4 regions of the Streptomyces sp. NBC_00358 genome follow, and region 2 is predicted to be linked to each of the others. Evidence: riboswitches for the same ligand, from Rfam matches in the RefSeq annotation. Region 2 holds a riboswitch; each other region holds the start of a gene.
The links. A riboswitch is a leader RNA that binds a small molecule or an ion and turns the genes downstream of it on or off. The one in region 2 is predicted to bind cyclic di-AMP.
Positions count from the first base shown of each region.

Region 1: it holds a riboswitch for cyclic di-AMP, as region 2 does, so the genes downstream of both, OHT01_RS33785 (C40 family peptidase) here and OHT01_RS37065 (C40 family peptidase) in region 2, are expected to answer to the same signal.
Region 3: it holds a riboswitch for cyclic di-AMP, as region 2 does, so the genes downstream of both, OHT01_RS11160 (M23 family metallopeptidase) here and OHT01_RS37065 (C40 family peptidase) in region 2, are expected to answer to the same signal.
Region 4: it holds a riboswitch for cyclic di-AMP, as region 2 does, so the genes downstream of both, OHT01_RS23675 (transglycosylase family protein) here and OHT01_RS37065 (C40 family peptidase) in region 2, are expected to answer to the same signal.

Region 1 is NZ_CP107976.1:7,900,424-7,902,615, forward strand. Features, by position in the region: gene OHT01_RS33780 (DUF6328 family protein) at 1-413, opposite strand, end outside; gene OHT01_RS33785 (C40 family peptidase) at 515-988, opposite strand; cyclic di-AMP (ydaO/yuaA leader) riboswitch at 992-1,156, opposite strand; gene OHT01_RS33790 (hypothetical protein) at 1,526-1,831, opposite strand; gene OHT01_RS33795 (ATP-dependent Clp protease proteolytic subunit) at 1,839-2,192, opposite strand, start outside.
Region 2 is NZ_CP107976.1:8,651,775-8,653,966, forward strand. Features, by position in the region: gene OHT01_RS37055 (alpha/beta hydrolase) at 1-339, shown strand, start outside; gene OHT01_RS37060 (hypothetical protein) at 336-566, opposite strand; cyclic di-AMP (ydaO/yuaA leader) riboswitch at 1,044-1,216, shown strand; gene OHT01_RS37065 (C40 family peptidase) at 1,224-2,192, shown strand, end outside.
Region 3 is NZ_CP107976.1:2,702,394-2,704,585, forward strand. Features, by position in the region: gene OHT01_RS11155 (GntR family transcriptional regulator) at 1-285, opposite strand, end outside; gene OHT01_RS11160 (M23 family metallopeptidase) at 482-1,246, opposite strand; cyclic di-AMP (ydaO/yuaA leader) riboswitch at 1,259-1,417, opposite strand; gene OHT01_RS11165 (M16 family metallopeptidase) at 1,632-2,192, opposite strand, start outside.
Region 4 is NZ_CP107976.1:5,545,405-5,547,596, reverse strand. Features, by position in the region: gene OHT01_RS23675 (transglycosylase family protein) at 242-940, opposite strand; cyclic di-AMP (ydaO/yuaA leader) riboswitch at 945-1,137, opposite strand; gene OHT01_RS23670 (transglycosylase family protein) at 1,321-2,190, opposite strand.

The DNA of each region.
Region 1 (2,192 bases), 750 kb from region 2:
AGCACCGAACCCGTCAACGCCAGCATCAGGACGCACAGGCCGACGGTGGCCAGCCGCGAGGAGACCTGCACGATGGTCGCTTTGGCGTGCCGCTGGAACAGCGACCGGTGCAGCGCCGCGGGGGCCGTGAAAAGGGCGGCGGCCAGCACCGACAGCAGCAACGTCACCACGTAGGTCGCACGCTGCACGGTGTCCAGGGAGGGGAAGCGCTGGGTGAAGGCGAGCGTCAGCAGGAAGGCGAAGAGGATCTGCACCCCCGTCTGGGTGACGCGCAACTCCTGGAGCAGCTCGGCGAAGTTGCGGTCCGCCCGTTCGAGGGGTGTCTCGTCGCGGCCGGACGTCCGCGTCTCCTGGGGAGGGTCGCTTCGCGCGGACGTCTCGTTCCGGGGCGTGCGGGCCGGGTCGGCGGTCATGGGGAATGAGTAACCACTCCGGCCCGTCTCGCACACGCCTCACACGCCGCGTGTCCCCGGGGCGGCGGTACGCGCCGCGTACCGCCGCCCCGGGGACAGGATCAGCTGACCCTGCCGTACCAGACGCTCCTCGTCCAGATCTTCTGGAGCTTCACCACTTCCCCGGTCTTCGGGGAGTGCCAGATCTTTCCCTTCCCGGCGTAGATGCCGACGTGGTACACGTTCCGGCCCGAGTGGAAGAACACGAGGTCACCGGCCTTGCGGTGCGAGGCCGAGACATGGTGCGTCTTGTTGTACTGCGCCGCGGCCGTACGAGGCAGCTTCTTGCCCGCCTTCTTGTACGAATAGAGCGTGAGCCCGGAGCAGTCGAAGCGGTGCGGTCCCGTGGCGCCCCACTGGTAGGGGGAGCCGTGCTTCGACGCCGCGACCTGGAGTGCCCTCGTCGCAAGGGTGGCCGCCTCGGCGTCGGGTGCGACGCCGGGGACCACGAGGCTGCCGCCCACGGCGGCAAGAGTGAGCGCCGAGGCCGTACCGGCCCGGGTCCACAGCGACGGGACACGATTGAGCGCAGTCATGCGCAACCCTTCGTCAGCCGCCTGTGAAGGATGACCTGTCGGATTCGGGCTGGCGAAGTTGCCCGGCCGCAGCTGCGGCTTCACCCCAAGGACCGCCCGGAACCGTTCCGGCGACCCGTCTAGCTGGGTCCTCCACTCCTGCCGATGCACATCTGTCGACCGGTCATCCGGGCGGCGGCAGGACTCGGCGTCCGCCCGGACCGCCCCGCCGCTGTGGCGGGGGCTTGTCGTCGGAAGGGATCTTCACTCATGAGTGGCGGAAATACCGAGCGGAACCGGCGTTTTGTGGGCTTACTCACCACTCACCCGTTCGGGTGGACACCCCTCTGTTCGAGGGGGTGTTGGAGACATCGACGACGCCCGCACCTGCGGCTAAGGGCTTCATCCCGCCTTTCTGGTCGGCGTGTTGCGCAACTCGGAGGGGTCGCAGAAAGGATCGTTCAATACGCCATCGGGGGGTACACCATCCGGTCCGTTTGAGTCCCGGACCGGACACCGCGGGGCGGCGGCGTGTACCGGCTCGAAAGTGTGGGTGCGTCAACTGCCGGACTCGGGCGGCACGGTGACCCGGGCCGCGCGCCGCTCACCGTCCAGAACCCGCAGGGCCTGAGCCAGCGTCGGGGCGTGCATCTCGCTCTCGCCCCGTTGGTGCATCAGAGTGAGCGCGTCCCGCAGGGCCGCGGCCTTGACGACCAGTGCCTGAGCCGCCCTCAGGCCGCGATAGGTGTCCCCGGGGCGGGACGGGTTGATCCGGCCGAGCAGGTCGACCACGTCGAGGTAGCGGTCGATCAGCTCGGCCTCGGCGCGGGTCAGCGCGGGCAGCGGCGGGAGGTCCGGGATCATCGGCCGCTCACCTCGCGCCGCGCGTCTCGAACGAGGTCCTGCGGCTCGGGCCGATCCGGTCGATCAGCCCATAGGCCAGCGCCGCCGGAGCGTCGAAGATCTTGTCCCGTTCGATGTCCGCTGCGACCTGCCCCGGGCTCTGTCCCGTATGCCGTACGAGCAGGTCCTCAAGCGTCTCGCGGGTACGCAGCAACTCCCCGGCCTGGATGACCAGGTCGCTCGTCCGCCCCTGGAGCGGCTCGTGGGCCGACGGCTGGTGGAGCAGGACGCGCGCTCCCGGCAGCGCGAGCCGCTTGCCCGGCGTGCCGCCGGCCAGCAGGACGGCCGCCGCCGATGCCGCCTGGCCGAGGCAGATCGTCTC
Region 2 (2,192 bases):
ACCGCGCCGCAGGTCAGGGCCGTGGTGGCGCTCGCGCCGTGGTGCCCGGAGGGTGAGCCGGTCGCCCACCTCCAAAACACGCGGGTGATCGTGCTGCACGGCGACCGGGACCGGGTCACCGATCCCAAGGAGTCGTTCGCTCTCGTCCGCCGGGCCGCGGAGGCGGGCTCCTCCGCGAGTGCCGTGCGGGTCGAGGGCGGTGACCACGCGATGCTCCGGCGCGCCCGGACCTGGCATCGGGCCACGGGTTCGGCGGTCGCCGACCTGGTGACCCGGGCCGTCGACGGGTCGGGAACCCTCCCCGTCGACGAGCCGGGCCGCGAACCCGGCGTTCTCTAGCGGCCGGGTCCGGCCGGCCGGTCGTCGAGGTCCGGACCGGGGGAGAAGGCGCGGCGGCTGCCGGACGCGAGTCGTGCGGCGGACGCGGGAAGCGGGACGCCCGTGGAGGGATCCCAGCTCAGGATCCACTCGAAGTCGCGTTGCAGCCGACGGGCTTCGCTCCGGACGAGCGTGGGTATGTCGCCGCGTTCGGAGATCAGTTGGGCATAGATCGGCGCATCGTGCACGTGGGGATCCTCGGCTCGCTCTCGTGGTCTTCCGTGCCTCGAAGGTAGGGCCGGGACGTGGCCGTAGCGGTCATCCGGCCAGCTCGGCCAGAACCGGTCAAGGTGTGACCATCGGGCGCCGTCGATGTTGAACGGGATGTCAGTGAACGTCAGTTGCGCGCACACTTCCGACAGGCGTGCGACCGCGGCGCGTTTGCGCCCCCGGTCGGGACAGGCTGGACCGGGTCGGCCCGACCGGGTTCGGGCCGGGGTCTGGAGTGGAGTCCGGACGGGACCGGGGTGCCGATCGCCTCAACGGACGTGGTCGGACGTCGTTTCGAGTACGCCGTGTGTCCTCGCCGTTGCGCTGCGAGGTGATGCGATGAAGGTCACGAAAATGTATCGGACATCTGGGACGTGGATCTTCACATCGGGTGCACATCATGGCTAAGTTGGCCAGCAGGCCGTCCGACTCCCTCCGGCGAAGTTCGCCGGGCGGTGCGGCCTCCGCCGAGTCCGGCCTGTTCTCGTGACAGCTGGAGCCGGGGACCCACCGAACTTGGGGTGAATCGACCCAACTGCCTTACGGGGCAGGGGTCGTAGGGCATACCTTCCGGAATCGTCCGCCCGAACCCGACAGCTAACCCGGTAGGCGGATGACGGAAGGAGCACCACTCCATGGCGCCGGAACACACCCCGCCCAGTGGCGAAGAAGTCCGCCGACGGCTTTCGTCCCTCTACGACCAGGCGGAGAGCGCCACCGGCAACTTCAACGCCACCCGCGCCTCGGCGAACCGCACCCGCAGGCCCAACCGGCGAGTCGTCGGCCAGGGACGGGCGGAGGTCGACCCCGCCCAGGAAGCTCTGATGCAGCAGTGGTTCGACGGGGCTCGTTCCCGGTACGGACCCTCGGCCCCGGCCATCCTGCCCGCCGACAGGCAACCGGACCGCGGCACGGGAGGCGCCCGTCCGACGGAGGGTGCGAGACGGCCGAAGGAGCTCCCGGCGGAGCTCCCGACGGTGTATCAACTGGAGCAGATCGGCCGACCCGTAGCCGAGTTGGCGGCGGCACCGGTGCGAGAGCTGACCGCGGGTCCGAGTCCGGAACCGGCCGCTCGCCCTGTCCTGGAACTGACGGCGGGCTCGGGTGCCGAGATGACGCCCGGGCGGGTCCCGGCTGTGCCGGGAGCCGAGGCGGCGGTCCTCGCGGCGCTCCCGGCGGCGTCCGCTCCGGCCGCCGCGCCGCAGAAGTCCTCGCTGCACATGAAGAAGGACAGCGCTCGGCGCAAACTGGCCGCCGCGCAGGAGCTGTTGTCGCGGCACGCGGCGCGCCAGAGCGGGCCGGTCGTCCAGGCCCAGGCGGTCGAGTACCGGCCGGTGGCGGAGCCCCAACTCCCTTCGTTCCAGCCGACACCCCAGGCTCCGGCGTTCCAGTCGACAGCTCAGGCTCCGGCGTTCCAGCAGGTGCCCCAGCCCGCAGCCTTCCAGTCGACACCCCAGGCTCCGGCGTTTCAGCCGACAGCTCAGGCTCCGACGTTCCAGCAAGCGCCCCAGCCTCCGGCCTTCCAGCAGGCGCCGCAGCCCGCGCCGTTCCAACCGGCGCCGCAGTCGGTGGCGTTCGAGCCGGCCCCCGTGCCCGCTGCCTAC
Region 3 (2,192 bases), 5.9 Mb from region 2:
CCGCTGGGCGGCCCTGGCGGCACCCAGCGGCTCCAGCAGCATGCGCATCTCCAGGAGATCCGCGGCCTCCTGCTCCGTGGGTTCCGCGACGCACGCCCCCGCGTGCCGGCGGGTCACGACGAAGCCCTCGGCCTCCAGGGTGCGCAGCGCCTCGCGCACGGGGACACGCGAGACGCCGTAGCGCCGCGCGAGCAGTTCCTCGGTGAGCCGGCCGCCGCGCTCGTAGACACCCGCGACGATGTCGTCACGGATCGCCGTGCATACCGAGTGCGCCGGAATACGCATGACCGACCTCCGCTTTAATCCCCGCGAAACGCCATCGATTGACGCTTGTTCAGTGACTCTATTGCAGGAAGCCTGAATTTCCGATGGCAGGCCTGAATCCATGGATATTTTTTGGACATACGGCCTCCGGAAACGATGATGCCCCGGCTCGGTGAGCCGGGGCATCGAAAGCGGCGAAGAAGCCGCGAAGCGGTCGTCAGACGTTGACGCCGTGCGAACGCAGGTACGCGACCGGGTCGATGTCCGAGCCGTACTCGGCGGTCGTACGGGCCTCGAAGTGAAGGTGCGGTCCGGTCGTGTTGCCGGTGGCCCCGGAGAGGCCGATCTGCTGCCCCGGGGTGACCGTCTGCCCCACGGACACACCGATGGACGACAGGTGGCCGTACATGGTGTACGTGCCGTCGTGCATCTTGATCACGACTTGATTGCCGTAGGCACCGCCCCAGCCGGTCGTGACGACCGTGCCGGAGCCGACGGCGTGGACCGAGGTGCCGGAGGCGGCGTGGAAGTCGACGCCGGTGTGGCTGCCGGAGGACCAGAGGCTGCTGCTCGCCTGGTACCCGGTGGAGATGTACGAACCGGTGATCGGGATGACGAAGGTGTTCAGGCGCTTGCGCTCGGCCTCGCGGGCGGCGCGCTCCTTGGTCTCACGCAGCTTCGCGGCCTGCTCGGCGGCGTGCTTGCGCGCGGTCTGCTCGGCCTGCTTGCGCGCTGCGGCCTCGTCGGCGGCGCGCTGCTGCGCGAAGGCCTGGGCGTCGACCTGGTCGGCGACCGAGTCGCCGAGGGTGACGGCCTGGGTCAGCCCGGTCTGCTCCACGGGGGACTCCGCGGCGAACGCGGGGGAGCCCAGAGTTCCGATCACACCGGTGGTGGTGAGCGCCGCGACCCCGACGGCGGTCTTGGTGGTGCTGTGCACCCGGCTCGGACGACGATGCTTGCCGGTGCCACAGGAGAACGCCATGTAGGGGCTGGTCCTTTCCTTCCCTCTCGCCTACCGGGTTAGCTGACGGGTTCGGAGCAGGAAGGTCTCCTACGGGCTCCCTCCGGGGAGGGCGTCCGATTCACCCCAGGGACTACGTGTGGGTCCCCGGCTCCCCTGGCTCGCGCCATGGGGACTCGGCGATGACTGTCCGGTTGCCGCGGGCGCGGCGCACTACGTGACGAACAGACGGACCGACGCTAAGCGGGACGTCTTTCGAACAACAAACGGATCACGGTTTTTGTAGCGCATCCCACAGAGCAGAAGGGCAACCTCCGTACCAATACGGACATCTTGGGGGCGTTGTCCGCGAAAAAGAGGGCCCTGATGACTCTTCAGTCACCAGGGCCCCTCGGCCGCGCGAGCTCTACTCGGCGGCCACCACGCTGACTTCACCGATTCCGAGAGCCTTGACGGGCTCCGCGATCTGCGCCGCGTCGCCCACCAGAACGGTCACCAGACGGTCCACCGGGAAGGCGCTCACGGCCGCCGCGGTGGCCTCCACGGTTCCTGTGGCGGCGAGTTGCTGATACAGCGTCGCCTGGTAGTCGTCCGGCAGGTGCTGCTCGACCTGGTCCGCGAGTGTGCTCGCGACGGCCGCGGCCGTCTCGAACTTGAGGGGCGCCACGCCCACCAGGTTCTGCACGGCGATGTCACGCTCGGCGTCGGTCAGTCCCTCGGCCGCGAGGGTGCGCAGCACCTTCCACAGGTCGTCGAGCGCGGGACCGGTGTTCGGGGTGTCCACGGAGCCGCTGATGGCGAGCATCGCGACGCCCGTGCCGTCCGGCGCGGAGCGCAGGACCTGGCCGAACGCCCTCACGCCGTAGGTGTAGCCCTTCTCCTCGCGCAGGACGCGGTCCAGGCGCGAGGTGAGGGTGCCGCCGAGGCAGTACGTGCCGAGTACCTGGGCGGGCCACACACGGTCGTG
Region 4 (2,192 bases), 3.1 Mb from region 2:
AAGTGAGACTACCTATTGTTCCTGAACGGAACAAAAAAGAAGGAAAAAACCCCGCTCCGGCGCGTGCGGGGGAACACGCACCGGAGCGGGGAGCCCGTGGGGACGGGGACCTCGGCGGGCCTCCGGAGCGGAGGCCCGGCCTACGAGGGAGCTGTCTTTCAGCGGGGCCGGGCCGCGCACGTCCGGGGATCACGGTCACCCTCCGCCGAAGGTGACCACGTCAGCCGGCGCGCCGCCGGACTCAGCCGAGGTGCAGCTGCTGGCCCGGGTAGATGAAGTCGGCGTCGGCGACGATGTCCTTGTTCAGCTTGAACAGCTTCTGCCAGCCGCCCTTGACGTGCTTCTTCTCGGCGATCGAGCTGAGGGTGTCGCCCTTGACGACCTTGTACTCGCCGTCACCCTTCTTGACCTTCTTGCCGGTCGGGGTGGTGACGGTCTTCTGGGCGGCGGGGCGCTCCGCGGAACGCGAGGCGGGCTGCTCCGTCGTACGGGTGGTGGTGCTCTGCGCGCCGCTCGACGACGAGGACGAGGAGGAGGTCGACGGGGTCGTGGCGCCACCGCTGTAGGCGGCGCTGGACAGGCCGGTGCCGCAGGTCGGCCAGGCACCCTTGCCCTGCGCGGCGAGGACCTTCTCACCGATGGCGATCTGCTGCGACTTCGAGGCCTGGTCGGCGGTCGAGGCGTAGGCGGTGCCGCCGTACGCGGCCCAGGTGGAGGAAGAGAACTGCAGGCCGCCGTAGTAGCCGTTGCCGGTGTTGATCGACCAGTTGCCGCCGGCCTCGCACTGGGCGACGGCGTCCCACTCGGAGGCGGTGGCGGCGGATGCGTTGCCTGCCGCCATCAGCGGGGCGGCGATGGCGACACCGGTGACACCGGCGAGCGCGGCGACGCGGGTGGCCTTGTTCGGACGGCGGTGCTTGCCCTTGCTGGAAAACAGCATGGAGTGATCCCCTCACCGACGCCTGCGAGGTGAGCTGTCGGGTTCGGGCCGGTTGAGTTGCCCGGCCGCGCACCTTCGGCCCTGTCTCCAGGACGTCCGGCACGCGACTTAACCCCAAGCCGTTCCCAGGTGTCTCTCGACTCCCGGGCCCGGCGCCTACCTGGGTCCCCCGCTCCTGCCTACGGCGCATGACGCGACGACTGTTCCCGTACGGCCGTTGGCAGGATTCGGCGTTGCGACCGTCGGAGCCCGCTGTGGCGAGCAGTCACGACCGTAAGCAGTCGATCGGCGGAAATTCAAAGACGATCAGGGCTTCTGAGACTCATGTCTCACTCGCACCAAACCGGACATTCCACAGCGAACCGTGACGCGAACTCCCGCTAGTTCTGCACCGTTTCGGCGGTGACGGCAATGCTCCGACCTGGGACGACGAGGCCGGGACCGGTGTCCGCGGCATCGGTGGCCGCGGCGGCCGCGGCGGCCAGGTAGCCCGACCCGTCCTCAAGGCCGAGGACGTCGGAAACATTCCAGATGTTCTTTCTGGCGTACGAGTTGTCGGTGATGTCGCTCGAAACGCTGGAGACGCCGGAGGCGTGCCGTCCGGTCGCGCTGTCGGTGGGACCGGCGGTCGCACCCTCCGAGGCATCCGTGCCGCGGTGCCGCCCGGTGCCGGTGCTCGCGGCGACGGAGGCGCCCGAAGAAGCGTCCTTCCGTCCGGACTTGCCCGACTCGTCACTCTTGTCGGCCGTCTTGGCCGAGGCGCTGGGACTCGGCGAGGCACTGGACTTCGCGGCACCGTCGGTCGCGCCCGAGGAGTCACCGTCGATCGAACCAAGCAGGTCGGACGAAGTGGACAAACCGGATGAGCCGGTTGAACCGGCATCACTCCCGGCACTCGCCGAGTCGCCGGCCACGCCCGTGTCGACCTGGACCCCGGCCGAGTTCTTGCTGAGGCCGGAGAGCGGTCCACAGCTGGGCCAGGCCGCGACGCCCTGCTCGTCGAGCAGCTTCTCGGCGACGGCTATCTGCTGCGAGCGACTGGCCTGGTCAGGCCTCGACGCGTAGGCGAGACCGCCGTGCGCCTCCCAGTCCTCCTGGTCGAGCTGAAGACCGCCGTAGTACCCGTTGCCCTGGTCGGCGCTCCACGCGCCACCGCTCTCGCACTGCGCCACCTGGTCCCAGACGGTCCCGTCGGCCGCGTTCGCACTCGCCGCGGCGAGCAACGGGATGACGATGGCCGATCCGGTCACGC